DNA from 3 places in the Arthrobacter sp. M71 S08 genome. Region 3 is predicted to be linked to each of the others. Evidence: riboswitches for the same ligand, from Rfam matches in the RefSeq annotation. Region 3 holds a riboswitch; each other region holds the start of a gene.
What was found. A riboswitch is a leader RNA that binds a small molecule or an ion and turns the genes downstream of it on or off. The one in region 3 is predicted to bind S-adenosylmethionine.
Positions count from the first base shown of each region.

Region 1: another riboswitch for S-adenosylmethionine. It lies ahead of AC5RTB_RS04120 (bifunctional o-acetylhomoserine/o-acetylserine sulfhydrylase); the one in region 3 lies ahead of AC5RTB_RS13455 (ABC transporter ATP-binding protein).
Region 2: another riboswitch for S-adenosylmethionine. It lies ahead of metX (homoserine O-acetyltransferase MetX); the one in region 3 lies ahead of AC5RTB_RS13455 (ABC transporter ATP-binding protein).

Region 1 covers NZ_JBNHEY010000002.1:48,079-58,607, reverse strand. Annotated here, with positions in the region: gene AC5RTB_RS04145 (aldehyde dehydrogenase family protein) at 1-748, shown strand, start outside; gene AC5RTB_RS04140 (APC family permease) at 928-2,451, shown strand; gene AC5RTB_RS04135 (purine-cytosine permease family protein) at 2,503-3,909, shown strand; gene AC5RTB_RS04130 (amidohydrolase) at 3,906-5,558, shown strand; gene AC5RTB_RS04125 (flavin-containing monooxygenase) at 5,754-7,031, shown strand; gene AC5RTB_RS04120 (bifunctional o-acetylhomoserine/o-acetylserine sulfhydrylase) at 7,099-8,427, opposite strand; SAM riboswitch class IV at 8,471-8,587, opposite strand; gene AC5RTB_RS04115 (galactose oxidase-like domain-containing protein) at 8,742-10,529, shown strand, end outside.
Region 2 covers NZ_JBNHEY010000001.1:672,590-683,118, reverse strand. Annotated here, with positions in the region: gene AC5RTB_RS03155 (DMT family transporter) at 1-183, opposite strand, end outside; gene AC5RTB_RS03150 (RNA-binding S4 domain-containing protein) at 245-466, shown strand; gene AC5RTB_RS03145 (class I SAM-dependent methyltransferase) at 530-1,144, opposite strand; gene AC5RTB_RS03140 (alpha/beta hydrolase) at 1,184-1,900, opposite strand; gene AC5RTB_RS03135 (SGNH/GDSL hydrolase family protein) at 1,979-2,803, shown strand; gene metX (homoserine O-acetyltransferase MetX) at 2,847-3,992, opposite strand; SAM riboswitch class IV at 4,008-4,142, opposite strand; gene AC5RTB_RS03125 (VOC family protein) at 4,462-5,103, shown strand; gene AC5RTB_RS03120 (CPBP family intramembrane glutamic endopeptidase) at 5,126-5,914, opposite strand; gene hutI (imidazolonepropionase) at 6,010-7,254, opposite strand; gene AC5RTB_RS03110 (formimidoylglutamate deiminase) at 7,251-8,645, opposite strand; gene AC5RTB_RS03105 (allantoate amidohydrolase) at 8,642-9,862, opposite strand; gene AC5RTB_RS03100 (VOC family protein) at 9,986-10,366, shown strand; gene hutU (urocanate hydratase) at 10,389-10,529, opposite strand, start outside.
Region 3 covers NZ_JBNHEY010000007.1:4,537-15,065, reverse strand. Annotated here, with positions in the region: partial or broken gene AC5RTB_RS13485 (ABC transporter substrate-binding protein) at 1-1,217, opposite strand, end outside; gene AC5RTB_RS13480 (DUF2264 domain-containing protein) at 1,284-3,224, opposite strand; gene AC5RTB_RS13475 (hydroxyacid dehydrogenase) at 3,221-4,234, opposite strand; gene AC5RTB_RS13470 (heparinase) at 4,355-6,265, shown strand; gene AC5RTB_RS13465 (LacI family DNA-binding transcriptional regulator) at 6,258-7,397, shown strand; gene AC5RTB_RS13460 (ThuA domain-containing protein) at 7,394-8,098, shown strand; SAM riboswitch class I at 8,168-8,265, shown strand; gene AC5RTB_RS13455 (ABC transporter ATP-binding protein) at 8,271-9,107, shown strand; gene AC5RTB_RS13450 (aliphatic sulfonate ABC transporter substrate-binding protein) at 9,175-10,215, shown strand; gene AC5RTB_RS13445 (ABC transporter permease) at 10,215-10,529, shown strand, end outside.

The DNA.
Region 1 (10,529 bases), on a different contig from region 3:
GCGCACTCTGCTTGAGGCGTCCGGGAAGAGCAACCTGAAGCGACTGAGTCTTGAGGCCGGCGGGAAGAGCTCGAATCTCATCTTCGCCGATACTGCGGACCTCGTCACAGCTGCTGCCAAAGCCGCATTCGGTGCCTTCTACAACCAGGGCCAGGTGTGCTCCGCCAACTCGCGCATCCTGGTTCAGCGGGAGATCCACGACGAGTTCGCATCGCTGCTGGCCGACGCAGCGGCCGACTATCGGGCAGCGGATCCGTTGGCCGGCCTTGAGGGGAACGGTTCCCTGATCAGCGGTGCACACACGGACGACGTCGAGGGCTGGATTGTTCGCGGCCGCACCGACGGCGGGGTACTTTTCGGCGGCGAGCGCCGGGAGATCCGCGGCTCGAACGCTTACCTGGAACCGACCCTGCTGGGCGGCCTGCCTGCGAACCATGACGTCCATCGGGACGAGATCTTCGGCCCCGTGGCGGTGCTGCACGCCTTCGACACGGAAGCTGAAGCGGTGTCGCTGGCCAACGCGACAGACTACGGCCTGGCCGCGTCCGTGTGGACCTCGAACCTGTCACGTGCCCACCGTGTAGCCGGTGACCTGCTCGCCGGCACCGTGTCGGTGAACACGGTTGATGCACTCGGCAACACCACACCGTTCGGCGGATTCAAGCAGTCAGGGTTCGGGCGTGACCTGTCGTTGCACGCCTTCGACAACTACACCGCGCCAAAGACGACATGGATCCAGTTCGGCTGACGACATTCATCTGATGAAGTGATGAAGAGTATCGGTATTCAATGGTGTACGTGATGCAGTTCACAGGCCTACGCTTCTGGCAGTGATGACGCCGGCACCCGTAAGACACGGCGAACGACGGCACCCTTCCCGCCCGTTTTGCGCGCAGTAGCAAACTTAGCAAGAGCAAAGGACCGATCATGGATCAGCCAGTAGGCAAAACCCGCCTCGCGGAGGAACAAAGCAAGCATCTGCAGAAATCGCTCGGCCGCTTCGACATCCTGCTGCTGGTTGTCGCTGCAGTAATCTCCGTCGAGGTCCTGGGACAGGTCTCCGGCTTCGGCGGAGAGACCTTCACCTGGACGCTCATCTTGGCTGTGACCTTCATGATTCCCTACGGCCTCATCTTCGCGGAGACCGGCGGCGCCTTCACTGAGGAGGGAGGGGTGTACGTCTGGACGAAGATGGCGTTCGGCCGTGTGGTCGCCGCAATCACGTCGCTGTTCACCTGGGTGACGCAGCCGGTTTGGGTCGGCGGAGCGATGGCATTCGTCGCAGTGGAAACCTGGTCCGAATACGTCGGCCACATCGAGGCCGGCAGCGCAGGCGACTACATCTTCAAGCTGGTCTTCATCTGGATCACCGTGACCTCAGCCATCATTAGTCTGAAGCATGGCAAGTGGCTGCCTTCGCTGGGAGCCATCCTCAAGGTGCTCTTCCTGACCTTCTTCATCCTGGTCACCATCGTGTACGGGTTCCAGCACGGGTTCAACGGACTGGATCTCGGGTTCTTCTCCCCCACGTTGGCCGGGTTCCTCGGCGTAACACCGTTGCTGCTCTTCTCCTTCCTGGGCTTCGAGTCAGGCAACAGTGCAGCCGGGGAAATGAAGAACCCCGCCAAGGACGTTCCCATTTCTGTCGCCCGTTCCTCGGTGATCGCGGCCGCCAGCTACCTCCTGCCGATCCTTGCCATCCTGCTGGTGGTTCCGGTGGACCAGATCACAGGCATCGGCGGATTGTTCGGTGCGATTGCCACCGTCTACACGGTCTTCGGTCCTGCCGCCGAGATGATGTTGGCGATCTCCGCGATGGTCTTCTGCTTCGTGCTCGTTTCCCAAGGCGCCGCGTGGATGATCATCAGCGACCGCATGCAGGCGATGGCCGCCGCCGATGGTTCCTTTTTCGGAGGCTTCTTCGGTTACTTCCACCCCAAGCTGGGCACCCCTATCCGCGTCAACACGTTGTCAGGCGTAGTGGCGACTCTGTTCATGCTCGCTGCAATGCAACTGACCGGTACCAGCAGCGCCCTGTTCGGAGTGGTGCTGACCATCGCGATCTCCACCTTCCTGCTCAGCTACCTGCTGGCTATCCCGGCCGCAGTGAAGCTCCGCACCAAGTACCCGACTACCTATCGCCCATTCAAGGTCCCTGTCTCCGATACCGGATTCAAGGTGCTCGGCGCCATCTGCTTCGGCTGGATCCTGATCGGCTCATGGGTTGCGATCTTCCCCGGCACGCTCGATGTTCTCTTCGGCCTGGAATACAACTTCGAAGAGATCTGGGGCGTCTCCCAATTCACCTTCGAAGCGTTCGCCCTCGGTACGCTCGGCTGCATCCTCGCCCTGGGAATCGTGGGGTATGTCCGGGGCAAGAAGGTCCGTGACGCTGTGGCCCCTCGCGACGCCGCTGTAGCCGAGAACGAGCCGTTCACGTCCGGCGTCTGACTCAACCGGTCCACCAATCGTCCGCAACTCATCGCACGAAGGAGTGCACTCATGCTTGACACACTCAAGAACTCCCGCTCAAACAGGGCCACAAAAGGGGTCACCTTCGAACGCCGTCATATCCGCCCGATTCCCCTGGATGAACGACACGGCACCACGCGAGGATTGTTCTTCGTATGGCTCGGAATCAACATGCTTCCGCTAACGGTCGTCACCGGCGCGCTCGGGCCGACGCTGTTCGGTCTGTCCCTCGGCTGGACCATCACTGCGGTAATTATCGGCAATGTCATCGGTGGGTTAGGGGCTGCCTTGCACGCTTCCCAGGGACCCCAGCTGGGAATTCCGCAGATGCTTCAAGCCCGTGGGCAGTTCGGCTACTTCGGCGGAAGCATCCTCGCGCTCATCGCGCTCATCATGTTCCTTGGTTTCTTCGCTTCCAACCTCGTCGTTGCGGCGCAGAGCTTCGCGGCGGTTTTCCAGAGTGACTCGATCAACGCCGGGATCATTGTCTGTGCCGTGATCGCTCTCGCCGTCGCAATCTTTGGTTACGACCTTGTGCGCAAGCTGATGGGCATGTTCTCCGTCGTCGTCGGGGTACTCGTAGTGATCTCCATCTTCATCGCGGCGTCGAACCCTGCGACCTTTGCAGTGCAAAGCGACCTCGGCTTCACCGCGGCCGGCTTCTTCGGAATGCTCGCTATCGGCGTCACCTGGCAGCTTGCCTATGCACCCTACGTCTCCGACTACTCGCGATACATGCCACGCGAGGGCGGAGCAAAGCAGGCGTTCTGGGCCACCTACCTCGGTCTCGTCATCGGCACAGTGCTGGTAATGATCCTCGGTGCGTTCGTCGGCCTCACGACCACCGACGGTGACGCCATGGCTGCGCTTGGCGGACTGCTCGGAGGATTCGGTCCGATAGTGCTCTTTGCGTTCGGAATCGCCTCGGCGGTGATGAACTCGTCCAACATCTACTCCGGTGTGATGTGCTCTCTGACCGTATTCGAGACCCTCTCATCCAAAATTCGTATCGATACGGTCAAGCGCGTTGTCATGACAGTTGCTTATGCACTTCTTGCCATGCTCGGAGCGCTGCTGGGAAAGGATGACTTCCTGGTCATCTTCGGCAACTTTGTCACCATCCTGCTGTACGTCCTCATTCCCTGGTCGGCGATCAACCTGGTTGACTACTTCATCCTGCGGAAGGGTCACTACGCGGTGGATGAAATGTTCCGGCGTGACGGAGGGATCTACGGTCGTTGGGACAGGATCGGACTCGTGAGTTACCTCGTCGGCATCCTCGTGCAGATTCCTTTCATGGTGACCACGATGTACACCGGGCCATTTGCGGAGCCGCTCGGTTTCGTCGATGTTGCGTGGATGGTTGGGTTCGCGGTACCAGCAATCGTTTATGGTTTTTGGAAGCGTTCCGCGATCACCGCAGTGGGGGTGCAGTGAGCTCTCCGAGCCTCGTCATTACCGGCGCGCAGCTGTGGTCCCCTGACCGCAGCCGCGCCACCGCGCTAGCCGTCACTGATGGGAGGATTACCGCAGTCGGCAGCGACGATGAGATCCTCCCGCTTGCCGGTTCCGAGACTCAACTGATCGCAGCCGCAGGTGCGGCTGTCCTGCCAGGTTTCCATGATGCGCACATCCACGCACAAGCGGGTGGACTTGCGCTACTTGGATGCAATCTCGACGCCGCGCACTCACTCGAGGGATACGCCGGCCTCATTCGTGCCTTCGCGTCGAACCATGTCGGCGAATGGGTGGTGGGGTCCGGTTGGTTCGGTGACGTGTTTCCCGGCGGCCTACCGTCCCGGCATCTGCTCGACGAACTGGTGCCGGATCGGCCCGCTGTCTTCACAAGCCACGATGCACATGGCGTTTGGGTGAACACCGAAGCTCTTCGCCGAGCGGGCATCGACAGGAACACGCCTGATCCTGCGGCAGGTCGAATCGTCCGGGACTCACACGGCGAGGCAGCAGGCGTGCTTATGGATGCAGCGGGCGAGCTCGTCTCCAGGCTCATCCCTCCTCTCCGTCCAGAGGATCTCCGCCAAGGGCTACTGACGGCTCAACAGCACCTGTTCTCCCTTGGGATCACCTCGTGGCATGATGCAATCCTCGGTGCCTACCTGACCCTGCCCGACTCCCTTCCTGCCTACATCGAAACCATCATTGACGGTTCCCTGCGCGCACGGGTGACGGGGTCCATGTGGTGGCCTCCAACAGCCGGACCCGAGTACGTCCCAGAGATGCTCGAACGGCTAAGGGCGAGCGGTGAGGCTGGCTTCAACGTGCATAGCGTGAAGATTATGCAGGACGGCATCTGTGAAAACTGCACAGCCGCACTTATCGAGCCGTACAGGGGCGTGCATCCAGAAGCCCGCGGTGATTCCGTGATCAGCCCCGAGCACCTCGGCGAAATTACTGCAGAGCTCGACGCCGCCGGGCTCAGCATCCACTTTCACGGAGTCGGCGACCGCGCGGTCCGAGAATGCCTGGATGCCGTGGCCCACGCTCGCCGCCGGAACGGTAGGGGACAAAGACACCAGATAGCGCACCTTGACGTCGTCGATCCAGCCGACTTCGGCCGGTTCGGCGAGCTCGAGGTAACAGCCAACCTGCAACCCCTGTGGGCTCGGAACGACCAGGAGATTCTTGAGCGGAAGTTTCCCCTTATTGGCGAGGAACGGGCCCGATACCACTTCCCCTTCGCATCACTTCGCGACGCCGGCGCGCATCTCGCGATGGGCAGCGACTGGCCGGTGACCAGCCCTGATCCGCTGTGGGGCCTTCACACGGCGTGCACACGCACTGCTCCTTCAGAGGATGTGCACGCCCTGAATCCCGAATCGCGGGAGCCTGCCCAGCCGGAGGAACAGCTTGGTATTGATGAGGCCATTCGGGCGTACACGCTTGGGTCAGCCGAGGCTTCGGGGACAGCAGGCGAGCTGGGAAGCTTACAGCGGGGCAAACTCGCCGATCTGGTGGTTCTTACCGGCCGGATCGAGGGCCCCGAAGGTTTCGATCGCGTGCAAGTGGCCAGGACCATACTTGGCGGCGAGACGGTGTATGAGCGAGCACTAGATCAAACGTTATAGTCAAGCAGTCGAATCTGAATTTCAGATTCAAAAGGTCGGATTTATTAGTTATGCAGATGAAACACCACGGACAAGAATGAGATGACAAGGAGGTGCAACGGCAGCCATTTGATGGAGCCGGTCATCGCACCAGAGCGCACAACTTCGAATGTCGCTCACCCCAATCACAGTTCGTCTCATGCAGAGGAGATCCACATGTCCAACCCCGAGGTTGAGGTCCTCGTTGTAGGCGCAGGCCAAGCCGGCGTCGCGATGAGCGAACATCTGAGCGAGCAGGGAATTCCGCACCTGGTTCTGGAACGACACCGCATCGCAGAGCGGTGGCGCTCCGAACGGTGGGACTCCCTGGTTGCGAACGGGCCAGCCTGGCACGACCGCTTCCCCGGCATGACGTTCTCCGGCGTAGAGCCGGAAGCTTTCGCTTCCAAGGAGCAGGTCGCAGATTACTTTGTCGCCTACGCCGAGAAGATCGGAGCACCGATCCGATGTGGTGTGGAGGTGACGTCCGTGCGCCGGAACGTCGGCGCACCCGGTTTCAAGGTGACGACGTCGGCGGGAGACTTCACCGCACGCTACGTGGTGGCTGCTACCGGGCCGTTCCAGCGTCCGGTGATTCCCGCCGTCGTTCCCGACACCGCTGGTTTGACCCAGATGCACTCGAGCAAGTACCGCAACCCGGACCAGCTGCCCGAAGGTGCAGTGCTTGTGGTGGGAGCCGGATCATCCGGCGTCCAGATTGCCTCCGAGATCCAGCGGTCAGGCCGCCAGGTGTACCTGTCAGTGGGTCCCCATGACCGGCCCCCGCGAAGCTACCGCGGACGGGACTTCTGCTGGTGGCTCGGAGTGCTCAACAAGTGGGAAGCTTCCGCTCCTCCACAGGGCGCGGAGCATGTGACGATCGCGGTGAGCGGGGCCGACGGCGGCCACACCGTCGATTTCCGCACTCTCGCCGACGACGGCATCAAGCTGACGGGCCGGACCGTCTCTTTCGACAAGGGAACCCTGCGCTTCGCCGAGGATCTTCGGGACAACATCGCTAACGGTGATGCGCACTACCTTGCGCTACTGGACGAGGCTGATGCCTACGTCGAGCGCAACGGCCTTGATCTTCCCGAGGAGCCGGAGGCACGCGAGTTGCGACCGGATCCGGAGAGCGTATCCAATCCCCTCCTCGAACTGGATCTTGCAGATGCCGGCGTCACCACAATCATCTGGGCAACGGGCTTCGCCGTTGACTACAGCTGGCTGGAGGTCGATGCATTCGACGAGAAGGACCGTCCGCGGCAGCAGCGCGGGGTTTCCACTGAGCCCGGCATCTACTTCCTTGGGCTACCCTGGCAGTCACGCCGCGGATCGAGCTTCATCTGGGGCGTGTGGCATGACGCCAAGTATGTCGCTGACCAGATCAGCATTCAGCGCAGCTACCTTACGCACAACGAGCAGTCCGCGGTGGTGGCAGGCCTTTCAGCTTAGCGCGGTAACAGGCGCCGAATCCGCGGCCGGTCAGGGACTAAGACTCCTGACCGGCCGCTAATTTTCACTACTCGGCGCTGGCTGCACCCTTCGCCGCACGGAAGCCGGTCTCGAGATCCGCCAGAATGTCGTCAATATGCTCAAGTCCCACCGAGAGCCGGACCAAACCAGGCGCGACACCAGCGACAACCTGCTGTTCCGGGGAGAGCTGGCTGTGCGTGGTGGATGCCGGGTGGATGACCAGGGACCGGACGTCTCCGATGTTCGCGACGTGTGAATGCAGCTCGAGCGCGTCTACAAACCGCTTGCCGGCCTCGGCTCCGCCGGCCAGGTTGAAGGAAACAATGGCACCGGTCCCCTTGGGTCCGTAGTGACGACCGCGCTCGTACCACGGGCTTGACGGAAGCCCGGCGTAGGCGACGGATTCGACGTCGTCCCGTGCCTCCAGCCAGCGGGCAACTTCCCCCGCGTTGGCGACGTGGCGTTCCATCCGCAAGCTCAACGTCTCCAGTCCCTGGGAGATCAGGAAGGCGTTGAAGGGCGACACCGCTGAGCCCAGGTCGCGCAGGAGTTGAACGCGTGCCTTGATGATGTAGGACAGGTTGGCACCCAGGGCGCCGCCTTCCCCAAGGTCACGGCTGTAGACCAACCCGTTGTAGGTGGGGTCCGGCGTGTTGAAGCCGGGGAAGCGCTCCGGGTCCTTGCCGAAATCGAACTTGCCGGAGTCCACGATTACCCCGGCGATCGCTGTGCCGTGGCCGCCAAGGTATTTGGTCGCGGAGTGGACCACGATGTCCGCGCCCCACTCGAGCGGGCGGATCAGGTACGGCGTCGACAGTGTGTTGTCCACGATCAGCGGCACTCCTGCCTCATGGGCAGTGCGGGAAACGCCCTCGATGTCGAGGACGTCCTGACGGGGATTCGACACAACTTCGGCGAAGAACAGCTTGGTGTTGGGCTGGACGGCGTCGCGCCACTGGTCGAGATTGTCGGGGTCCGCTACGAAGGTGACGGAGATGCCGAACTTCTTCAGCGTGTGGGCAAACAGGTTGTAGGTGCCGCCGTACAGGCTTGGGCTGGCGACAATGTGGTCGCCAGCCTCGGCAACATTCAGGACCGCGAAGGTTTCCGCCGCCTGCCCGGAGCTGAGCAGGAGGGCAGCCAAACCGCCCTCCAGGCTCGCGATCCGCTGCTCCACCGCGTCCTGGGTGGGATTGCCGATGCGCGTGTAGATGGGCGCCAGCTCGGCCAGCGCGAAGCGATTAGCGGCGCTTTCGGCGCTGGGGAATACAAAGGACGTGGTCTGGTAGATGGGCAGTGCCCGGGCACCTGTGGTGGCGTCAGGCTCCTGCCCGGCGTGGATCTGGCGTGTTTCGAAGGACCATCCGTTGGACATTCAAGGCTCCTCTACTATTGGCCCGGCATGCTGGGAGCACCACGGGCCGCGCTTGCCATCCGGCCCTTCGCCGGACAGCCAGGTCCTCACCCGGGGCACCCCGCCGCGGATGGAGGGTTGCCGGCCAGCAAGCCGGGGCTTAATGCTGGCGCTCATGACCTACGCACAGTGTAGGCAGGCGAGCTGTAGTGGGCGCCAAGATGACGAAGATGTATCCGTCGAGAGCGAAGCCAGGTGAGCGGTCCCAAGATTCCTCCATGGCGCCCGCGTTAGCTTTTGCTAAGCGCGGGATGAATCCGGACGGAGGCGCACCGATGTCTCGACTTGTATCTGCGGTTGTGATGGTCTCCCTGCTGGTCGCGGGATACGGGGCGTCGGCTACGGCTTCGGCCGAGCCTTCGAGCGCGACCGGAGTACACGAGCACGGTCCGGTGGCTCCGGCTGTCGTCTCGGATGCGGCCCCGGAGTCCGAGGAACCCACCGCGAACCTGACGGTTCAGGCTGTGACAAGTGAGTCGCAGGGATCCTGGGGCCCGACGATCAAATTCCCGCTTGTCCCGGCTGCGGCGGCGCTGCTGCCTGGCAACAAACTGCTGACCTGGTCCGCCTACTCCCCCACCACGTTCAGCGGGGCCAGGGGATATACCCAGACGTCCATCCTGAACCTCACCACCGGCGAGGTGAGCCAGACCCAGGTGTCCAACACCGGTCACGACATGTTCTGCCCCGGGACGTCGATGCTGCCGGACGGGCGGATCATGGTCAGCGGGGGCAGTAACAGCACGAAGACCTCGCTGTACAACCCTGAGGCGAACAGCTGGACCGCGGGGCCAGCCATGCAGATCGCCCGCGGTTACCAGTCCAACGTGACCACGTCCACCGGCGAGGTGTTTACCATCGGCGGGTCATGGTCCGGCGGCGTCGGCAACAAGCACGGCGAGGTGTGGTCCGCCGTCGGGGGCTGGCGAAGGCTGCCAAATGTGTTGTCCGGCAGCATCCTGACCGCTGATCCCGCGGGCGAATACCGTTCCGACAATCATGCCTGGTTGTTTGCCGCCCCCGGCGGCCGTGTGTTCCACGCCGGGCCGAGTCGCCAAATGAACTGGATCTCCACCACAGGCAATGGCAGCATCACCCCGGCGGGTCTGCGCTCCGATAGCCCCGACGCCATGAATGGTAACGCCGTGATGTACGACATCGGGAAGATTCTCACCGTGGGCGGAGCACCTGCCTACTCGGGTATAAATGCCACCGCGCGGGCGGACACGATCGACATCAATAACGGAGTCACCGCGGCCCGGACCTCAAACATGGCCGTCAACCGGACGTTCGCGAATGGAGTCGCGTTGCCCGATGGCCAAGTGTTGGTGGTCGGTGGTGAGGCCGGGCCTGCTCCGAGGGCTCCGGAAATCTGGAACCCGGCGACCGGACTGTGGACCACGCTCGCCTCGATGGCCACCCCCCGCGCCTATCACAGCGTTGCCCTGCTGCTCCCGGATGGCCGTGTCTTTGTCGGCGGTGGTGGACTGTGCGGCAACTGCACAACAAACAATTTGGACGGACAGATCTTCACGCCGCCCTACCTGCTGAACGCAGACGGCAGCCCGCGCACCCGGCCGGAAATTTTATCCGCACCGACGTCGGCCGCGCCCGGCAGCACGATTGCGGTGACCACTGGAGCGCCGACCACCGAGTTCTCACTGATGCGGATGGGTACGGTGACCCACTCCGTGAACACCGATCAACGGCGGGTTCCGCTGACCGCGACAGCGGTTTCGGGCAACACAGCGTCGCTAACGTTGCCGGTGGATCCCGGCGTGCTGGTGCCGGGCAATTACCTGCTCTTTGCCGTGGACGGCAACGGCGTGCCCAGTGTCGCCTCGACGATCAAGATCGGTTCGCAGCAACCGGCTTCCGCTCCATTCCGTCCGAGCATCGGCAGCGCCGCAGATATAGTGGCGGCCGGGCCGGACGGCGTGCTGTGGAATTACCCGGCTACAGGCCAGGGCGGCTTCCAGCCCCGGCAGAAGATCGGTTCCGGTTGGTCCGGGCTGTCGAAGGGGTACGTGACCGACTGGAACAGCGACGGCGTCTTCGACATC
Region 2 (10,529 bases), on a different contig from region 3:
CAGAAGCGAAATGAGGATCATCAGTACCAGCCCGGTACCGAAACTGATGAGACCGGCCGCGAGACCGTCATCAAGGGTTTGCCCCAGCGCGCCGTTGATCCTGCTTTGGAGTGGTATGGCAACCCCGGCAGCTATCGCCAACGGGAGGCCGACGACGGCGGGCAGCTGGCGGGCGTGAGACACCCGTTAACCCTAGGGCAACGTTGCGTGCGGACCGATCGCTCAGGGCAGGCATGATGTAACCATGAGCAATGACACAGAAGTGGCTATCCGCGACTCAATGATCCGGCTGGGTCAGTTGATCAAGCTGGCCAACCTCGCCGAGGACGGCGTGGAGGCCAAGGAACTGATCGAGAACGGCCTGGTGAAGGTCAACGGAGAGATCGAGGATCGCCGCGGACGACAACTTCACCCGGGTGATGCAGTGACAGTGAACGGGGTTACCGTCACCATAGTGCAGGGGTAGCCTGCGCAACGCATGCCCTCAACAGATCGCCGGGCGGCAGGTAGGTATAGATCGGCGCACCCGCTACTTTGAGCGTTCGGCCTCGCACACTGCAACGAGGAAATCCGACGACGGCGTCCAGGCTCTCAGGTCCCAGGTAGCCAGGCGCAGCGATACGGTGAAACCAGCGCCGGCCGCGTCAGCGAAGAACTCGTCGAAGGTGTAGTCACGCCCTGCGCCGAACCCGACAATCAAGCGCCCGCCCCTCGCCAGATGGCGGTGCAAGCGCGTCAGAACCTCCCGCGACGTACCCGGGGCCAGAAAAGCGAGGACGTTCCCCGCGCAGACGATCACGTCGAAAGGTTCCGCGATGCCGCGCGCAGGCAAGTCCAGCTCGGTCAGATCTTCCACCAGCCAGACGGAATCCGGATGGGCCGCCCGGGCAGCTTCGACCAGCTCGGCGTCGGCATCAACCCCAACCACTGTATGGCCCCGTCGGGCAAGCTCACCGCCGACCCGGCCCTGCCCGCAACCGGCGTCGAGGATGCGGGTATTTCGGGCAGCCAGTGCGTCGATACAGCGTGCTTCCCCGTGCAGGTCTGCGCCCTGCGCGGTCAGCTGCTCAAAATGCCGGATATAGGCCGCTGAGCGGTTGGGATCCTGACGCTTTCCTGCCTCCCAGAGCGATTCTGTTCCCACGCTCGAGAGTCTAGCCCGCGATTGCGGGGCCGCAGTGCATCATCTGCGGACCCCGGGCACGACCATCTGCAGGAACTCCCGGACATGTTTCAGTTCCTGCGTATTGATGCTGTGATACATCCCCGCGTAGAGAACCTTGGTCAGCTTCGAGTGGCCGTTGAGCCAGCCATGGGTGAACTCGATCCTGTCAGCCGGGATAACCGGGTCTTCCTGGTCGCGGCCCCAGAAGAACGGCACAGGATTGGCAGCGAGCTCGCTGTCGCGGAAGAACCCGTTGCCTTCCGCCGGAACCACAAAGCCTGAAAGCCCGATGACGGCAGCGTAGTCGGTTGGGCGGGCACGCAACATTGAGCTGGCCACAGCCATACCCATTGAGAAGCCGAGGAGGGTCACGCTCGAGTGCGGCTCCTTGATGGAGTCCACCCAGTCGATGACGTCCTGGACCGCCGAGGTGACCTTGTCGACGGAATAGGCGACGTCCTGCATCAGCGGGAACCAGGTGAAACCCGGCCCCTGCGCTACGGGTGCGCGGAGGGAAGCCACCGTGAATTCGTCCGGCAGGAATTCGAGGATGCCCATCAGGTCTTCCTCGTTGGCCATGTGACCGTGCAGCAGCACGAGCAGGGGTGTTCCCTCACGCTCGTCCTCGGGCTTCGACCAGACAACCACGGGGGCATTCCCAGGCGCAGTCCCAGGTTCAGCGGCAATTCCGGAAGCAGACACAGCAGAGCCGTCGGGCGAAGAGAGATCCGTCATTGCTCCATAGTGGCATGCTTGCGGGGAGCAGGAAGTAATTACGGGCATGTAGGGGCACGCATCGGGAAGGATGACACAGTGAACGATCTCCCGTCAGAACTGAATGACCAACCCCACCCCTGGAACCGCTACGTCGCCCTGGGCGACTCCTTCACCGAGGGCATCGGTGACCCCAACCCCGACAGCCATGGCGGCTACCGCGGCTGGGCCGACCGGGTGGCGGAGGAACTCAGCCGTGGGCATGAGAGCTTCGCCTACGCCAACCTCGCCGTACGGGGCCGGCTCCTGCAGGAGATCCTCGATACCCAGGTTGGTCCCGCCGTCGAACTCAAACCGGACCTGGTGACCCTCTCTGCCGGAGGCAACGACCTGATCCGTCCCGGCGGCGATCCGGACCGTCTGGCCGCGAAGCTCGACGGCGCGGTGGAGGTGCTTGCCGCAACCGGCGCCACGGTGGTCCTCTTCACCGGGCCGGATGCGCGGGACACCGTCCTTGGCAGCATTCGGGCCAAGACCGCGATCTACAACGAGAACATCCGCATCGTCGCCGCCAGGCATGACGCCGTCATCGCCGACATGTGGGCCCTGCGTCAACTGGTGAACCCCCAGATGTGGGATGAGGACAGGCTGCACTTCTCACCGCTCGGGCATCACACCATCGCCTTCATGGTCCTGGACACGCTCGCGGTCAGCCATCAGCTGCAGCCGCTGGAACCGAAGCCTTTGCCGCCGAAGAGCTGGCGGGTTGCGCGGAGCGAAGACCTGGTGTGGGCACGGGAGTACTTCGTGCCGTGGGTACTTCGCAGGATCCGTCACCGTTCCTCCGGCGACGGCATTACGGCCAAGCGGCCGGAACCTGCACCCATCTTCGGCCCGGGCATGCCTCCGGGGTCGGGAACCTGACGGTTCGGAAACGAGACAGGTGCCGGGCCGCGGTGAGTCGCGGCTACAACGCGCCGTCGTCGTCGTAGAACGCGGCCTCCAGCGCCGGTTCAAGCTGAGCTATCTCGGTGAGGAAGGCATCGTGCCCGATTGGTGAGGCGATGGTGTGCACGGCCACATTGCCGGGCAGGGCGGATGCCAGCTCGTGGGATTGTGAGGGCCAGTACAGTCGGTCGGAGGCAACCGCCGCAACGAAGAACTTCGCCGTTGCGTCGGCCAGCGCAGTGCCGAGACCGCCCCGGTCGCGGGCGACGTCGTGGCTCATCAGCGCTTCGGTGAGGATCAGGTAGCTGTTGGCATCAAACCGTCCGACCAGCTTGTCCGCCTGATGGTCCAGGTAGCTCTCCACCTGGTAGCGCCCGCGCCCCGAGGGCAGAGGTGACCCGAAAGGCTCCTCGAGGCCCTGGGCAGCGCGTCCGAACCGGTGGTCGAACTCGGCCTCCGAGCGGTACGTGATGTGCGCGATCCGCCGAGCCAGGCCCAACCCCAGCTCCGGGCCCGCGGACCCGTAGTAGTCGCCGCCGGCAAACCGCGGATCCAGCCTGATGGCCTGTACCTGCGCCTGTGCAAAGGCGATCTGCTCGGCCGTGCTTGCCGCTCCGCAGGAGATGACGGCGCAGCGCTGAACGCGTTGCGGGTAGGTCACCGCCCATTCAAGGGCCCGCGCACCTCCCATGGAGCCGCCGAGCACCGAGTGCCATGAGTCAATACCCAGGAGGTCCGCGAGCAGAGCCTCGGCGCGGACGGAATCACGGATGGTGACGAAGGGAAACCTCGAGCCCCACGGTCTGCCGTCGGGGTCGAGCGAAGCGGGTCCGGTGGACCCGTAGCAGCCGCCCAGCATATTGATGGACACGACGAAGTACCGGTCGGTGTCGATGGTCCTGCCGGGACCAACCAGGCCGTCCCACCAGCCGTCTTCTGTTGAGTCTCCCCTGGCGACGTGCGAACTGCCCGTGAGCGCATGCTCAACGAGCACTGCGTTGGAGGCATCCGCATTGAGCGTCCCCCACGTCTCGTACGCCAGAACGACGTCGGGCAGGTGGCCGCCGGTTTCCAGTGTGAAAGGGCCGATGGAGAGCCGCTGCACGACGACGCCGTCAGCAGACTCCGCCTCGTAGTGCGGTTCCGCTGTGGTGATCCCTGTCAAACCTGCCGCCTTTGTGAATCGCGCTTGCTCCTGCACACTGCGTGCAGGGCCTGGTCGTCACCCGGGGCACCCCACCGCGAGAGGAGGGTTGCCGGACAGTAAGCCGGGGCTGGTGGCGGGAAGGAACCCACCGCACTGTCACTCGTGACCTCGTACAAGAAAACCCGACCGGGGCGGGAAAGGGCAAGTATTGTGACTCGCAGTGAAATGGTCCGACGTTGGTAGGGCGATGCCCGGCGGCAGAGCTTGAGTGGGGCCGCTCTCGTCTATGGGCAACGGGCAGCCCCACCCAAGGGGGACACCCAATGGGCGTCCCTGCCAGGAAACTCCGGCGGTCTCGGAACCGGGTTCCCTGTCCGCACAACTATCCGTGGCTGACCTTGGGGTTTACTTGGGCACCTAGCCTCGATAGCTGTGACTTAGGCAACCCTTAGTCGAGGCGTCCATCACAAAGTGCCAAAATGGGGCCATGCGCCTGGATCATGTGTCTTATGCCTGCGAACCCGACGGCCTGACGGCCACTGCGGACCGGATTTCCGACGCCCTGGGCGTCGAATTTGTGAAGGGTGGAGTACACCCGCGGTTCGGTACCCGAAACATGATTTGCCCTCTGGCCAATGGCCAGTACCTGGAAGTCGTCGAGGTTCTCGACCATCCTGCATCGGACAAGGCTCCTTTCGGCCAGGCCGTGCGGGCCCGGTCCGAAGCCGGCGGCGGCTGGATGGGCTGGTGCGTTGCCGTTGACGACCTCGCACCTTTCGAAGAGCGCCTCGGCCGCAGCGCCGTACCCGGCAACCGCAAGTTCCCTGACGGCCAGGAGCTGACCTGGCAGCAGATCGGCATCAAGGGCCTGATCGCAGACCCGCAGGTTCCCTATATGATCCGCTGGGATGACGGCACGGAGTCCCTCCACCCGTCGCAGGCCCGGCCGGCGTCGGTACGCCTCAGTGCGCTGACCATCGCAGGGTCCGCCGAGCGTGTCACGGAATGGCTCGGCACCCCCGCCAACCATCCGCTGGACGACGTCGACGTGGAGTGGATCGCTCCCAACGGCACCCCGGGCATCATGTCGGTCACGTTCGAGACCCCGAAGGGCTCCGTCAGGATCTAGTTGGAGCCTCCCCCGCTCCGGGCTAGTTCCCGAGGCCGATCGCCGGGCCGAACAGCGCGAAACCGACAAAGCCCGCAATGTCGAGGAGCGCATGAGCCACCACCAGCGGCATGACCCGTCTGGTTCGGGTGTAGGCGTACCCGAAGATCAGGCCCATGATCACGTTGCCGATGAACGGCCCGATCCCTTGATACAGGTGGTAGCTCCCGCGCAGGAGCGCTGAGGTCACAATGATCGCGGTGACGGACCACCCCAGGTCCCTGAGCCGCTCGAACAGATAGCCCACCACGATCACTTCTTCCAGCACGGCATGGCGGATCGCCGAGAGCACGAGCACCGGCAGCGTCCACCAATAGGTGTCCAGCGCCGTCGGAATGATCGCCGTGGTCAGACCGAGCGCCCGCCCGGCGGCGTAGACCCCGAGGGTCCCAACGCCGATCACCGCTGCCAGCCCCACTCCCAGACCGAAATCGACCTTGGGCTTGCTGAACGTGAAGCCGATCCGGCGGAACGCCGATTTCCCGGGCTCGGTGAGCAGGAAGAGCACAAGCACCACGGGAACCAGCGCGAAGAAGATCCCCAGCAGCTGGTACGTGAGATCGAAGTACTGCCGTTCGTCGAGGGTCGGGTTGAGCCGCGTGGTCTGCGCGGACAGCGGCGCGCGGGTCAGCTTGTCAATCAGCTCAACCACCGCATAGACCCCCGCCTGCCCGAGGGACAGACCCAGGACAATCAAAATCTCGGCTTTGATCCTCTTACGGCCCGCGGTAGGCAACAACGACGACGGCTGGCTCGTTTCGGCTGTTGGCATGCCTTCATGGTGCCGTACGGTCCCCCGCCAGCCAAAGCCCTGAGCCCTTATGCTGCCCGGAAGCGAAAAACACGAGCCCCCTGCTCGCGCGTGAGTCAACGCACGCGCTCTCCGGCACGCCACACCGCGTGGGTCAACTGCATTCCGGGGCGGTACGCGAGGTGAGTTGCGGAGGGAGCATCCAGTAACTGCAGGTCCGCGCGGTGGCCTACTGCAAGCGAGCCCACCGCGGGCGAGCCGCCGCGGGCAAGTGAGCCGGCATCGTGCGGGGTTTGTTCCCGGTGGAGGGCGAGCGCACCTCCATAGGTGGCTGCGCGAACAGCCTCATGGATGGTGAGGCCCATCTGCAGCACGGCGGTAGCCACACAGAAGGCCATGGACGTGGTGTAGGACGTACCGGGGTTGCAGTTCGAGGCGAGCGCGATCGGGACCCCGGCATCCAGTAGCCGGCGGGCCGGCGCGAGCGGCTGCCGCGTGGACAGGTCGCAGGCGGGAAGGCACGTGGCCACGGTACCGCGGGCGCCGGAACCGTCCTTCCAATCCGACCACGAACCGGCGAGCGCATCGATGTCCGACGACGTCAGGTAGTTCACGTGGTCGACGCTGGCCGCCTGCTCGTCCACCGCGAGCTGCACGCCCTCCCCCGGTCCCAGCTGGTTGCCATGTACCCGCAGGCCAAGGCCGGCCTCCTTGCAGGCGCGGAGCACTTCCCTGCTTTGCTCGGGGGTGAAGGCACCGGTTTCGCAGAAGACATCGGCCCACTGTACGTATGGGCGGACGGCGCGCAGCATCGGCCCGGTGACGGTCCGCACGTAGTCATCCGCGGACCATCCCTGAGGGACGAGATGCGCCCCGAGGAAGGTGACCTCGTCGGCCGTTGCAGCCGCAATCCGCGCGCTGCGTGCTTCCTCCTCCACGTCGAGTCCATAGCCGGTCTTGGTTTCCAGGTAGGTGGTGCCTGAGGACGCTGCCTCGTCGGCGCGCCGGGCTACAAGAACGCCGAGCTCGTCATCTGATGCCAGACGGGTAGCCTCCACCGTGACGGAGATGCCGCCGGCGGCGTACGACTTCCCGGCCATCCGTGCTTCGAATTCGGCGGTGCGGTCACCTGCGAACACCAGGTGGGTGTGGCTGTCCACCCAGCCGGGCAGGCAGGCGCGGCCGCCGGCGTCGTAGTGCTCATCAGCGGCCGGCGCGTTCCGGGACGGGCCGATCCAGGTGATCCGCTCTCCCTCCAGGACGACGGCGGCATCCGTCAGCACGCGGTGTTCGGCGTCCTGCGTCATGAGTTCGCTGATGTTGGTGATCAGCGTTGAAGCGTCACCCGCGGTTTCCGTCATGCCTGCACCTTCCGTGCCGTTGCTGCCTCATCGAGCCGGACGACGGCGTCGACCAGCAAACGGGCCGGATCCCCCAGCCTTACGTGGTGCCCCTTGCGGGCGAGTAGTTTTCCACCGACGACGACGGCGGTAACATCCTGCGCAGTGGCCGTCAGTGGGAGCTGCGCCGGGTGGGAGCCGGCTGTGCGTGATGTTGCGGGGTCGACGGCCACCAGGTCGCAGACCTGGCCCGGGTTCAGCCCGGCCGCCGGGCGCCCCTGTGCCCTGGATCCACTGGTCGAGGCCGCCCGCACCAGGTCGGCGGGTGAAAATCGTCCGCGCTGTCCGCTGGCCAACCGCTCGCCGTGTTCCAGTGCCCGCATTTCAAGCCAGGGGTCGACGACGGCGTGCTGGTCGGTGCCCAACGCCACCACCGCGCCTGCGTCCTGCAATTCGCGTGCCGGGCCGATGCCGTCGGCGAGGTCCGCTTCCGTGGTGGGACACATGGCCACGGTTACCCCTGCTTCCCCGAGGAGGCCGATGTCCTCCGGGGTCAGATGCGTGGCGTGAACCGCCGTCAGCCGGTCCGAGAGCAGTTGGTGCCGAGCCAGCAGGCCGGTAGGAGTGGTGCCGCCGGCGGCGAGGCAGTCGCGGTTTTCGGCGGGCTGCTCGGAAAGGTGGATGTGCAGCGGCACGTCCTGGGGAAGGTTCTGTGCGATGTGCCCGAGTGCACGTTCATCGACCGCTCGCACGGAGTGCAGGGCAGCTCCGACGGATACCTGGGAGGCATCGAAGCTCCCGGTGATCGCTTCGCGGAGGGAGTGCCATCGGGAGAGCCACGCCTCGGCACTGCCGTCGGTGAACCGGACCTGTTCGGGGAGGACCGGTGCGCCGAAGCCGGAGGAAAGGTAGCAGGTGTCCAGCAGGGTCAGCCGGATGCCGGCTTTGACCGCCCCGCGGGCCAGCGCGAACTCCATGGCGTGTGCACCGTTGCCGTGCGCGTTTGGGCTGTCCGACCGGTCATACGGCGTGCCGTCCGGCCGGTGGTGCAGGTAGTGGAACTCGGCGACGCTGGTCCAGCCGGCCGCCACCATCTCGGTGTAGACGGCGGTGGCCAATTCTTCGTACAGCTCCGGGGTAAGGGTGCCTGCCGCCTGGTACATTGCCTCGCGCCAGGTCCAGAACGTTCCGGTACCGGAGTGGGTCCGTCCGCGGAGAACCCGGTGGAACGCATGGGAGTGGGCGTTGGCCGCTGCCGGGAAGACGACGCCGTCGAGGCGCAGGTCCCCGGGTGCGCATTCACTCCCGGGAGTCACCCGGCGGACGATGCCGTCGTCGTCGATCTCGGCTCGGACACCGGCCGCAATGTCTCCCGGCTCCAGCCAGGCCTGCTCGCACCACACGGTTTTCACAGCAGCCGCTCCAGAACGTCGGCGAGGGCGACTGCACCGGAGTCGGCGTCGTCGGATTCGACGTGTTCCTCCGGCGAATGGCTGATGCCGGTGGGGTTGCGCACGTACAGCATGGCCGAGGGCACGTGCGCGGCGAGGATGCCGGCGTCGTGCCCGGCGCCGGTAGGCAGGCCGGGAGCGCCGGGGATCGCGAGCTGCAGTTGACGCTGGAGTTCGCCGTCAAAGGTGACGGTTCCGCTCACCGACTCCCGGGTCAGTGCCGCCCTGCACCCTTCGAACGCCGCAGCTTTCTGGGCCTGGCCGTGAATGGTTTCCACGAGCGCGGCGGTGGTGGCGTCGTCCGGGTGCCGGACGTCTATCCAGAGGTCCACCCGGGAGGCGATCACGTTGGTGCCGCCGGGGATCGGCTGCATCCGGCCCACTGTGGCGCGTGCCTCGGGGGTAGCCGCGGCGGTCTTCCGGATCGCGAGGATGATCTGAGCCGCCGCCACCATGGGGTCGGCTCGGTCCTCCATGAGGGTGGTGCCGGCGTGGTTGCCCTGCCCCGTGATCGTCAGCTTCCACCGCCCGTGGCCGATGATCGACGTGCCGACGGCTATGGGGAAGTCGAGGTCGATCAGTCCGCGGCCCTGCTCGACGTGAAGCTCCACGAAGTCACCGATCCGGCGAAGCGCCTCCTCGTCCCTGCCGAGGTGCGCAGGGTCCAGCCCGTTGGCGCGAGCGGCTTCGGCGAACGTGACGCCGTCGGGATCCCTGAGGTTCCGTGCGGTGTCCGCGTCGATGCTTCCGGTCAGCAGCCGCGAGCCCAGACAGGCCACACCGAAACGTGAACCTTCCTCTTCGGGGAACACTGCGACGGCGAGCGCCCGTTGAGGCTGGACACCCCGCTCTTTCAGGAGGTCGACGGCGGCGAGAGCGGAAGCGACACCGAGCGGCCCGTCGAAGGCGCCGCCGCCGGGGACGGAATCCAGGTGGCTGCCGGTGACGAGCGCGCCGTCGCGGGTGGAACTGTTGTGCGTACCGGGAATGTCCCACCACGCCCAGAGGACGCCATTGCGGTCGGTCTCGAGGTCGAGGCCGCGGCGGGCCGCCTCCTGCTGGAACCAGGACCTCAGGTCGAGCTCCGCGGTAGAGAAGACAGGGCGGGAATAGCCGCCGCGGACGGCATCACGTCCGACGTCCTCGATCGATCCAAGCAGGCTGCTTACGCTCTCCAAAAGGTTTTTCCCTTCCCGTGTTCGGACGTTACTCGTGGGGTCCCCTGTTACCCCTATCAAGATTGGGCGAGCAGGCCTAGACTCGCCACACACTGCTATCGACGATCAATGGAGGAGCTCATCGTGAGCGGACGTGTTGTACATTTTGAGATCCCTTTCGACGATGGTGATCGCGCCCGGACGTTCTACAGCGAAACGTTCGGCTGGACCACGTCGCAGATGCCCGAGTTCGACTACACTGCCGCGGTCTCCGGACCGACCACCGAGCAGGGAATGCCCGAAGTGCCCGGCTTTATCAACGGTGGCATGTTCAAGCGTGACGGTGGTCCGTTGTCCGGCCCTATCATCACGATCGAGGTCGAGAGCATTACAGACACCCTGAGGAAGATCGAGTCGCTTGGCGGCTCCGCTGTCGGAGAGAAGCTGGCCGTGGGAGGTATGGGGTTCGCAGCGTACTTCCGCGATCCCGAGGGCAACGTTATGGGACTCTGGCAGAACGCCTAGCCCCCGGCCCGCGGGTCCGGTGTCAGCTCTCCATGGGGATGCGGACGCCACGCTCACGGGCCACCTCCTGCGCGCGCTCGTAGCCTGCGTCGACGTGGCGAATCACGCCGGTTCCCGGATCGTTGGTCAGGAGCCGCTCAAGCTTCTCTGCGGCGAGCGCCGT
Region 3 (10,529 bases):
TTCTCTCCGACCATGATGAGTTGGTGTTCCTCGGTGAGGATGAGGTCAACGTCAGAGGCGAATTCGCTGACGGGCATTTCCAGAGCGGTTTTCTCCGGTGTAAAGGCTTCCTTGGAGACATCGTCGGCCGGCAGGCCCTCCAGCTGGAAGTAGGACTCGGTGACAGTTTCGGTCTGGAGCGCCGGTACGACGCCGATTTCGGCGATTGCGGCCGCCCCTCCCTCGCCGGCTGCCCACGCGATGAAGTCCTTGGCTTCCTGGCTGTGCTCGGCGTTCTTGTTCACCGCGAACGCAGTGGGCGAGCCGAAGGTGGTGACATCCTCACCCTCGGATACCTGCGGCATGGGGGCGAGACCCCAGTTGAAGTCCGCTTCGCCCGCCTGCTGGGCTGCAACGAGCGCGGCGATGTACCACGAGCCCATAGGTAGCATTGCGGTCTGGCCCGTCTCGAACATTGATTGGTAGCCCGTTTGCTGGCTCGATGCGGTTGCCCAATCGAGCGTCGCTCCGGCTTCCTGGAGATCCAGCGCGGTTTCGTACTGGTCCTTGAAGAAGCCGTACTCGCCGCCGATCAGGTCGCCTTCTGTCTGGGCTGCCGAGACGGCCTGAATTACAGAGCGCCAGTAATGGTGGTACGTGCCATACACCTTCTCTGCACCCTCACCACTGGAGAGTTTCTTCGCCGTCTCGGCATATTCGTCCCAGGTCAGTGACTCCGGGTGCTCCACCCCGGCGGCGTCGAACAGGTCCTTGTTGTAGTACAGAAGCCAGAAGTCCTGGCGGTACGGTGCGGCGAAGTAGCTGCCATCAATGTTGAACGCGTCGAGGCTCGCGGTGTTCTCGGTGTCGAGCTACTCGACGACGTCATTGATCTCCAGCAGCTGACCCCGGTTGGCGTACCGGGAGTATTCCGTGACGTTCTTCATGGTCAACACGTCGGTGGTGTCACCGCCGGCGAGCATCGTGGTGACTTTCTCGGAGTAGTCGTCGGCAAGAATGTCGACGTGCTGGATGTCGATGTCGGGGTTCTCCTCTTCATAGGCGTCGAAGAGCGCCTTGAATTCGGGGGTTCCCTCGTAGTTCCAGACAGAGACGGTAAGCGGTGTCTTGCCTTCCGCTGCTCCTTCTTCGGCCGGTCCGGCGGCGCCGCCGCATCCGGACAGGGCCAGAACGGCGGTTGCTGCCGCGGCCGCGGCTGCGAGTATGTTTCGCTTCATTGCGGTTCTCCTTAATGGATGTTCTCCAGCCGCGGTGCGGAGGGAGTGGGTGAGTGTGAGTGGGGATTATTTGGATGGTTCGGGCAGGATGAGCGTCGTGGCGCTCCGGCCGGGCCAGTGCACTGTTGCGCTGTCCGACCCGAGTTCAAGGCGCGGTTGCTGATCGAGGGAACCGGGCGTGCCAAGGCCGACAGCCACGGCCTGCCAGTTCCCGGGAACCGGTTTCGACGCCGTCACATACGGCACAGTGGTGCGCTCGGCTAGCGGGGTGGCGTCGAGATATGAACGGCTCTGCGCTTCGCCGGAGCCACTGGAACTGCCAAAGCCCCGAAGAGGAACAATGACGGAGTCAAGCTCCGAGGTTGCGGGCAGCGCCCACCCGCCCACGGTGAGCGCGCCGAGGGGTGCCTCGTTTGAAGTCGGTTCCCGGTCCACCTGAACCAGCCGCACCTCCCACGGCCCGTGTACCAGGGAGACCGTGGTGACGGGCGCTCCATGGCGCACTATCCCGGCCTGCCCGTATCCGTGGCGCGCATCCGTGGGTTCCGGGTCCACCCAGTGCGTGGCCGCGCGGGAGGCCCCGATGAGGGCCCCGGCGTCGTCATCGGTTGCCTGGATCTCCAGCGTGGTGAAGCCGGTGCGGTGACTCGGCCGGCCGTTCTCGTCCGCGAGGGTGACGGACATGTCGAGAGGGTGGGTCTCGCCGTCGTCGTCCATGATCGGGGCGGTAGCGGTCGAGTAGCCAAGCCGCGCGTACAGCGGAGAATCGGTAACGTCCGCTCCCTCCGTGGCATGGTCGGTGCCGTGATTGATCACGCGCACGACGCCGTCCGCCCTGGTGCCGCTGACAGCCCAGCCGGGTGCCGCAGCGGTGAAGGCGAAGTCGCCTTCCTCAACGGGCAGCGGCTTTTCGACGGCCGTCCAGACCTCGTGGTCCGCCGGAAGCGCGAGCCCCAGCAGGCCCTTCGATGCCCAGTACGGTGACCCCGGCCCGGAATAGGACTGGGCCATCTTCCGCCACTCGTGGTGCCAGCCGAGTGAGAGCAGTCCGTCACTGTCGGGGGCGCCGTGGTCTGCGAAGTGCCGCAGAATGCCGCTTGCAGCCCGGCGCAGGAGACCAGGTTCGACGGAGGTGCAGCCGGCGAGCGCGCCGCCCCAGAACGGCCCTGCCGCAGCGAAACGGTAGATCAGGCTCCTGCCCTGGATGAGCGGGGAGCCGTCTGCACCGACCAGGCGGACGGCGTCGAGCAGGAAGCGGTCGAGGTGCGCGGTGTCGCGGTCGCGGCGGGCGGCACCCGGGCCGCCGTCGTCGTGGCCGGCCATCCGGTGCCACAGCGCCGGGTACAGATGGAGCGCCCAACCGGCGTAGTGGTCATAGGCGCGCTGGCTGCCGTCGCTGTACCAGCCGGCGTCGCGCACGAAGGTGTCGTGGAGCGCGAGGTCCTCGTCAATGTTGTCCTGGCTGTAGTCCGCACCGACGGACTTCAGGAACTGCTGGACGACGATGCGAAACCAAACCCAGTTAATGCGCGGGTACTCGGCGTCGGTGGTCAGGGAGAACCAGTCGACGAGCTGTTCCTGGACGGTGCCGTCCAGACGGTCCCACAGCCAGGGGCGCGTCATGTCGAGCACGAGGGCCAGGGCCGCAGCCTCGACCTTTGCCTGGCCGTGCTCGTCGGGGCGTACCCAGCGCTCGGCCGAGGTGGGATCGGAGCCGTGACGCAGGCCTTCCGCATACCACTCGGCGAGGCCGAGCGGATCGTCGCCGCGCTCGCCTGTGAGGCGGAAGCCGGCGGTGAGGAACGTGCGCGCGAAGCCTTCGAGTCCGTCGATGGCACGGCCGTAGCCGCCTTCGCGTCCGGGCGGTGTGATGCGGGCGTGGCTGGGACTGGCCCACTTGCGAACGCCGAGCAGCATCGAATCGGCCTGTGCCGCGTGGTGCTCGCGGGTCCAGCCCGTATAGGGCGAGAGTTCCCGGTCCAGGGCCGGAAGTGTCAGCTTGTTCATGCGCTCAGCCCCAGGTCTTCGAGCAGGACGCGGGCTAACAGATCCTCGCCGGAAAGGTAGCGCTCCAACTCATCCAGCGCAGCGTCGGACATGCGCCGGGTTTCTGTCCCGAGGGATCCGGCGATGTGCGGCGTGATCACAACGTTGGGCAGTTCATAGAGCACGGAGTCCGCCGGGAGCGGTTCCGGCTCCGTCACGTCGAGCACCGCCTGGATGCGTCCGTAACGGCAGGCTTCTTCAAGTGCCTTGGTGTCGACCAGCGAACCACGGGCCGTGTTGATGAGGGTGGCGTGGTCCTTCATGGCGGCGAGCTGATCCGCACCGATCATGTGGCGGGTCTGCGGCAGCTCCGGCGCGTGGATGGTGACGACGTCGGCAACCGGGAGCATTTCCTCGAGGGTCACCAGCCGTCCGCCCGCTTTGGCTACTTCCTGTGGGTCGGCGTACGGGTCAACCACCAGGCACACCGCGTCCTGCAGCTGCATCATCAGTTTGACCACACGCCGGCCGACGCGGGAGAAACCGATGACACCGATCGTCCGGCCGATGTTGCCCAGGTCGCCGTGGTTTAGAACGTAGGACCAGTCCTCCCGGAATGACCGGGCGTCATTGGCGAGGAACTGTGCTTTTTTACCCGCGAGCAGGATGGTCGCGAAGGTGAACTCCGCAACCGGCACCGCATTCACGTCGGCACAGTTGGTGATCAGGATGTTCCGGGCCCACAGTTCATCGCTCACAAAGTCGCGGATGGTCCCGGCACAGTGGAAGATGGCCCTCAGGTTCGGCATCGTTGCGAGGCGGTTCGCATCGAGATGGGGAACGCCCCAGCTGGTGACGAGTATTTCGACGTCTGCCAGCCGCTCCTTCACGTGGATGGAATCGAGCGAGTCGGTCCAGACCGGCTCACCCAGTGCCACCATTTCCCCCAACCGCTCCAGCCGCGAGGCGTCGAACTGGTCGGCGAAGGTTTTACGATCCATCACCACCAGTGCCTCCGGTTTGTTCACCATGGAGCGGTCCTTTCGTGTGTCTGATGCCCGAGCGGTGTGCCTTGCATCACTTCTGGAACCAGTACATACTCAGAGTCGACGTGAAGCAATCACGTTTCTCATTACCGATCTGAATCGAACATGAACGATCAATCCAAGCTGACTCAAGAGCACCCACTGAGCGCTGCCTGGGGGAATGCAGCCGCCGAACCCTGCCTACGGGTGACTCTCGCTGACGCTCGGCAACGGGTGAAAAAGCAGTGGTCAGGCAAGCACGTGCTTCTCCCGCGCGAGCTGCAGGATCGCGCGGACGCTGAACACGGAACGGCTTGGCCCCAACCGCTGGTATCGCACTACGCCCGGTTTTTTCGGGACGGTAACCGGACGGAATACGAGGGTCTCGTCGGTGCGCGCCAGCACCGGCTCACCCGTGCGGTCCTTATGGCATGGCAGCACGCCGACCGACTCGACTGGCTCGACGAAGTGGTCGACGGCGCCTACCTCCTGTGTGAGCAGAGTTCCTGGAGCTGGGCCGCGCACGACGACGCCTTCAGCCGCAAGCGTCACGTTCTGCCTGACCGGGATGAGCCGTACTTGGATCTAGGAGCCGGCGAGGTGGTGGCGCAGCTCGCCTGGATTGATTTGCTGTTGGGGGACCGGTTGGACGGGCGAACCCCGGGTTTGCGCCGGCGGATTCGATCGGAAGCCACCACGCGGGTGTTCCTTCCGTTCCTCGAGCGGCTCGACTGGCATTGGCTCGGGTTGCATGGCGACGTCCACAACTGGAATCCATGGATCCACTTCAACGTGCTCACCGCGGCGCTGCTGCTCGAAGACAATCCACACCGGCGAGCGCGGCTGACCGCGCGGGTCATCGAGGGCCTGGACCGCTTCCTGGCCTCACTCCCCTCCGACGGTGCGATCGATGAGGGTTTCGCCTACTGGTGGAACGGCGCCGGGCGGGCACTCGAGGCCCTCGAACTTCTCGAAGCCGCAACCGACGGCGAACTCAGCGGTGACCTCCCGATCACCAGGGAACTGATCGCCTTCCCCCACCGCATGCACCTGGGCGGACGCTTCTTCCTGAATGTCGCCGACGGCCCCGGGCGGGCATCAGACGCCCTCCCCTGGGAGTTGCTCCGCCGGTGGGCTAATCGCCTGAACGACGACGACGCCGGTCGCCACGCGCGGGCAATGGTTGCCGAACAGCCGGTGACGGACGGTGGACTCCTCCGGGCCATGCACGCTGTAACGTCCGAGCGCAACGGCACCGGCGAGCCGTCGCTGATTCCCTTCACGTATCTTGCCTCCGTTCAGATCATGGTCGCGCGGGAGCACCCCGGTACAGGCAACGGTGTGACGCTGACCGCAAAGGGCGGGCACAACGGCGAGCACCACAACCACCTTGATGTGGGTTCTGTGGTCGTGGCTGTGGACGGTGTCCCGCTGCTGGTCGATGCCGGCCAGCCAACCTACACAGCTCAGACCTTCAGCCCGGACCGTTACTCGATCCGCGCGATGCAAAGCGGGTGGCATTCTGTCCCCGCCCCGTGGGGGCTGAGTCAGGGCGTGGGCGGGGAGTTCGCAGCCGTCGTCGTGCAGGAACCGTCTGCCGACAACCCCGCGATGGTGATGCAGCTCGAAGAGGCGTACGGGTTGCCCGCAGGCTCCCGTTGGCGACGGACTGCGTCGTTGCGGCGCGGCGGAGGCGGGAGGGCACTCGTCAGCGACGAATGGGCGCTGCCGGAGCCGCCGGAGAACGCGGATGACCGCGTCGACATCTCTTATCTGGTCGCCGGGATCCTCTCACAGGTGGGTGAGGGAGTAGCGACGATATCGCCCGAGGGGATTCCCGGCGTCATAGGTGGACGGAAGGCACAGCTCGGCTGGGATGCCGGCATTGCCGACGTCGGAACCGAGCACTGGGAGCTGGATGACCCGCTCCTTGCGGCGGTGTGGGGCGAACGGTTGATCCGGCTGACCTTCCGCATGAGTGCAGAACACCGCAGGAACGGCAGTTTTACCCTGGAAGTGAAGGTGCATGATGAGTAACGACGAAGCCCGGCAGGCAGGCCGGTCGATGTTTTCCCTCCAGCGGAGGGAACGGCTGATGGACGAGTTGCGGGCGCACGGCGCCATCACGGTCCGGGTGCTCGCGGCAGAGTTGGGCGTGAGTGAACTGACGATCCGGCGGGACGTAAACGCGCTAGCGGAACAGGGGCTGGTCTCCCGGGTACACGGCGGGGCGGTGCTGCCCAGCCCGCTGGAACGCGATGCCTCGGAGCAGCTCACCGGCAACCGGCATACCTTTGGCATGGTGGTCCCGTCGCTGGACTACTACTGGCCGCAGGTGATCAGCGGTGCGCGCTCGGAAGCCGAAGCGCAGAAGGTACGACTGGTGGTGCGCGGGTCCTCCTACGACGCGGAGGACAACCGCCGTCAGGTCCAGGCGCTCCTTGCGATGGACGGGATCGGCGGCATTATTGTTGCGCCGAATACGTCGGAAGAAGCGGGACACGATCTCCTGCGCTGGCTAAATTCCTTACCGGTGCCCGTTGTCCTTGCTGAGCGCCGCTCCCCCACCGCCATCCCGGCGCACCGGCTGGAATGGGTTGCCACCGATCACGCGTTCGGGGCCGGGATGGCGGTCCGGCACCTCTGGCAGGAAGGACACCGGAAGGTCGGATGCTTCACAGATTCGGGGAGTCCCACAAGCCGTCATGTAGTCCGCGGCTGGCGGCAAGCTCTGACTGCGCTCGGCATTTCTGAGAACGCCACCTACGCTGACTGCGCCGAGCACGCCCAAAGCGGCCACCAGACCGATCAGTTCGACGAGATCCTTGCCAGATGCCGGGATACGGGCACAACCGCGCTGCTCGTGCACTCGGACATTCAGGCGGTAGCCCTCGTGCAGCACTGCAGAGACAGGGGCGTCGCGGTACCCGGTGATCTGGCCGTTGTGGCGTACGACGACGAGGTCGCCTACCTTGCCGAGCCTGCCATCTCCGCGGTGCGGCCGCCGAAGCACTACGTCGGCAGGGTGGCGGTGCAGATGCTCGCCGCCCGGATCGCCGAGGGCCGGCGGCGGCCCGTCCACCGGCTGGAGCTGAACCCGGACCTGATCGTGAGGGACTCCTCGCTCGGAACCCCTCACCCGTCACCTACGGAAATGAGCTCCCCATGACAACGGCACTGCTCCTGAGCGGCACCGGCCGGTACTCGGACCCCTGGCACCCCTTCGCCGAGACATCCGCTGCCGTTGCCGCCCTGCTCGAGGGTCACGGCCTCACCGTGGAAACCGCCGACGACGTCGACGACGCCCTCGGGACTCTGCAGGACTCCGCCGCCTGGCCGGACCTGCTGGTGGTGAACGTCGGCCTCCCGCGCGACGACGGCACCTCCCCCGGAACGGATGCCGCCTCCGCGGGGCTGGACGCGTGGGTGGCAGGCGGACGACCGCTGCTGGCCCTGCACTCCAGCTCCACCAGTTTTCTGGATTCGGAGTCCTGGGAAAAGGCACTCGGGGGCCGCTGGGTGCGGGGCGTTTCCATGCACCCGGAGTACGGCCCGGCGCACATTGCGCTTGAGGGCTCCTTCCCGGTGGGCGTCCCTGACTTCACGGTCGACGACGAACGCTACAGCTGGCTGCGCACGTCACCGGACGTCGTCGTCCATGCCCGCCACGAACATGAGGGTCATTTGCATCCATTGATTTGGTCGCTGGAGCGACCGCTGGAGCGACCGCTGGAGCGGACGGCGGAACGGGGTGCGGGAACCGCTACAGCGCGGAGCTTCTACGACGCTCTCGGCCACGACGCGGCGTCGTACGCGTCACCGGAACACCGCGAGTTGCTGGAGCGAGCGGTGGACTGGCTGCTCGAGTGACCGCAGCCTGGACCTGCTTTGTTACGACACATATTGCATCGGGCCGTCATAAAAGCGTTTAGTGGAAGTCCACCATCCCGAGCGGCCGAGAGACCTGGATCGTTGACGCCGCAGCAACCCTTACCTGCATGCAGGAGAACGGGTGCTACTGCCAGGAGCGATGGAGTTATACATGAGCACCGTTCTCAGCGCGCAGCAGCAGGCACAGACTAAGGCCGCCAACAACGCCTCAAACAAGCTGGCCCTTCCCCTGACCTTCTCCTCCCTCACGCGGTCCTTCGGCGGCGGAACCAGCGAGCATGTGGTCCTCCGCGACATCAACCTCGATGTCCGGGCCGGTGAAGTGCTTGCCATTGTGGGCGCCAGCGGCTGCGGGAAGTCCACCCTCCTGCGCGCGGCAGCGGGCCTCGACGCACCGACGTCCGGCGCCGTCCTCATCGACGGAACCGCGGTCAACGGCATCGATGACCGCTGCGCCGTCGCCTTCCAGGAACCGCGTCTCCTCCCCTGGTTGTCGCTGCGGGCCAACGTCGCGATTGGCCTGCCCAGGGGGACCAGCTCAGCCACCGGCAAGGCGAAGGTCACCGAACTGCTGGGCCTCGTGGAGCTCGCCGACTTCGCCGAGCACCGGCCCCGTGAAGTGTCCGGCGGCATGGCCCAGCGGGCATCCCTGGCCCGGGCGCTCGCCCGGAACCCGGGCGTACTGCTCCTCGACGAGCCGTTCGGCGCCCTCGACGCCCTCACCCGGCTGAAGATGCAGGACCTTCTCCTGGATATCCACGCCGCCCAGCCCACTACGGTGCTGCTGGTCACGCACGACGTCGACGAGGCCCTCCAGCTCGCAGACCGCATCATCGTGCTCGGCAAGTCCACCGACCCGGCACGCCCCGGCGCCTCCGTCACCGAGGTACTCACCGTCCCGGGCGACCGCCCGCGGGACCGCAATGCCGCCGACCTCGGCCGAATGCGCAGCTCCCTGCTCACCACACTCGGCGTCAAAGGCCACTAGACACACACAGCTTGTTCCGTCGTCGTGCCCGTCCGCACGGCGACTGCTACCCCACGCAAAGGAAACCATGAACCGCACCCGCTCGCCCTTCACCCGCCGCGCCGTCCTGTCCGTAGCGCTCGCCGCCACCGGCACGCTCGCCCTGACCGGCTGCCTCGCCGGCGAGAACGCCTCGTCCACCGAAGAGGGTTCCACGGCCACCGAACTCAACATTGACTTCGCCACCTACAACCCGCTCAGCCTGGTCATCAAGGACCAGGGCTGGCTGGAAGCGGAGCTTGAGGACGAGGGCGTGACCGTCAATTGGGTACAGTCCGCCGGTTCCAACAAGGCCAATGAAGCCCTCCGCGCCGGAGCGGTCGATGTCGGATCCACCGCCGGGTCCGCAGCTCTCCTCGCGCGGTCCAATGGATCACCGATCAAGACGATCGACATCTACTCCCAGCCCGAGTGGTCGGCAATGGTCACCGTTGAGGGCACCGGTATCGAGACCCTTGAGGACCTCCGCGGCAAGTCGATCGCGGCGACCAAGGGCACTGACCCATACTTCTTCCTGATCCAGTCGCTTGAGTCCGCGGGCATCGACCCCTCCGATGTGACCGTGCAGAACCTGCAGCACGCCGACGGCTGGGCAGCACTGAACAACGGTTCGGTTGACGCCTGGGCCGGTCTGGACCCCATCATGGCTTCGGCTGAGCAGGAGGGCGCCGAGCTCTTCTTCCGCAACATCGACTTCAACACCTACGGCTTCCTCAACGCCAACGAGGAATTCCTCACCGAGAGCCCCGAGCTTGCCCAGACCGTGGTGAACGCCTACGAGAAGGCCCGCCAGTGGGCCAAGGACAACCCGGAAGAAACCGCGCAGATCCTCGCGGACGTTGCCGGCATTGACGTGGAAATCGCCAACGCCGTCATCATCGAGCGCACCAACCTGGACGTCGACCCCGCACCGGGCGAGGCACAGCGGAAGGTTCTCGAGACGGTCGGCCCGGTATTCGTGGAAACCGGCGATGTCTCCTCGCAGGAGAAGATCGACGAAGCCCTCGACACCCTCTTCGACGATTCCTTCGTCACCAACGCCGATCCGGACGCCATCAAGGCTTCATGATGACCCAGATTGGTGACCTGAATGGCGCTAATATCGGGGCCAGCGCCTACCCCACCAGCGCGGAAGGCCTGGAGGCCACCGGCCGCGCCGTGACAACAGCGGACGACGACGGCGGCTCACCTCTCGAGCCTGCGGAGACCTCCGGAGGGCTGCTGAGCCGGCGACCGGTCCGTCTCCTGCTGGGACTGGTGGTTCCCGCCATCATCCTCGTCGCCTGGCAGTTGAACTCGGTGGTGGGCGTCTTCAGCGCCGTGCAGCTGCCGCCGCCCTCCGCGGTGCTGACCGCCGCCGTCGAACTCATTGAGCGCGGCGAA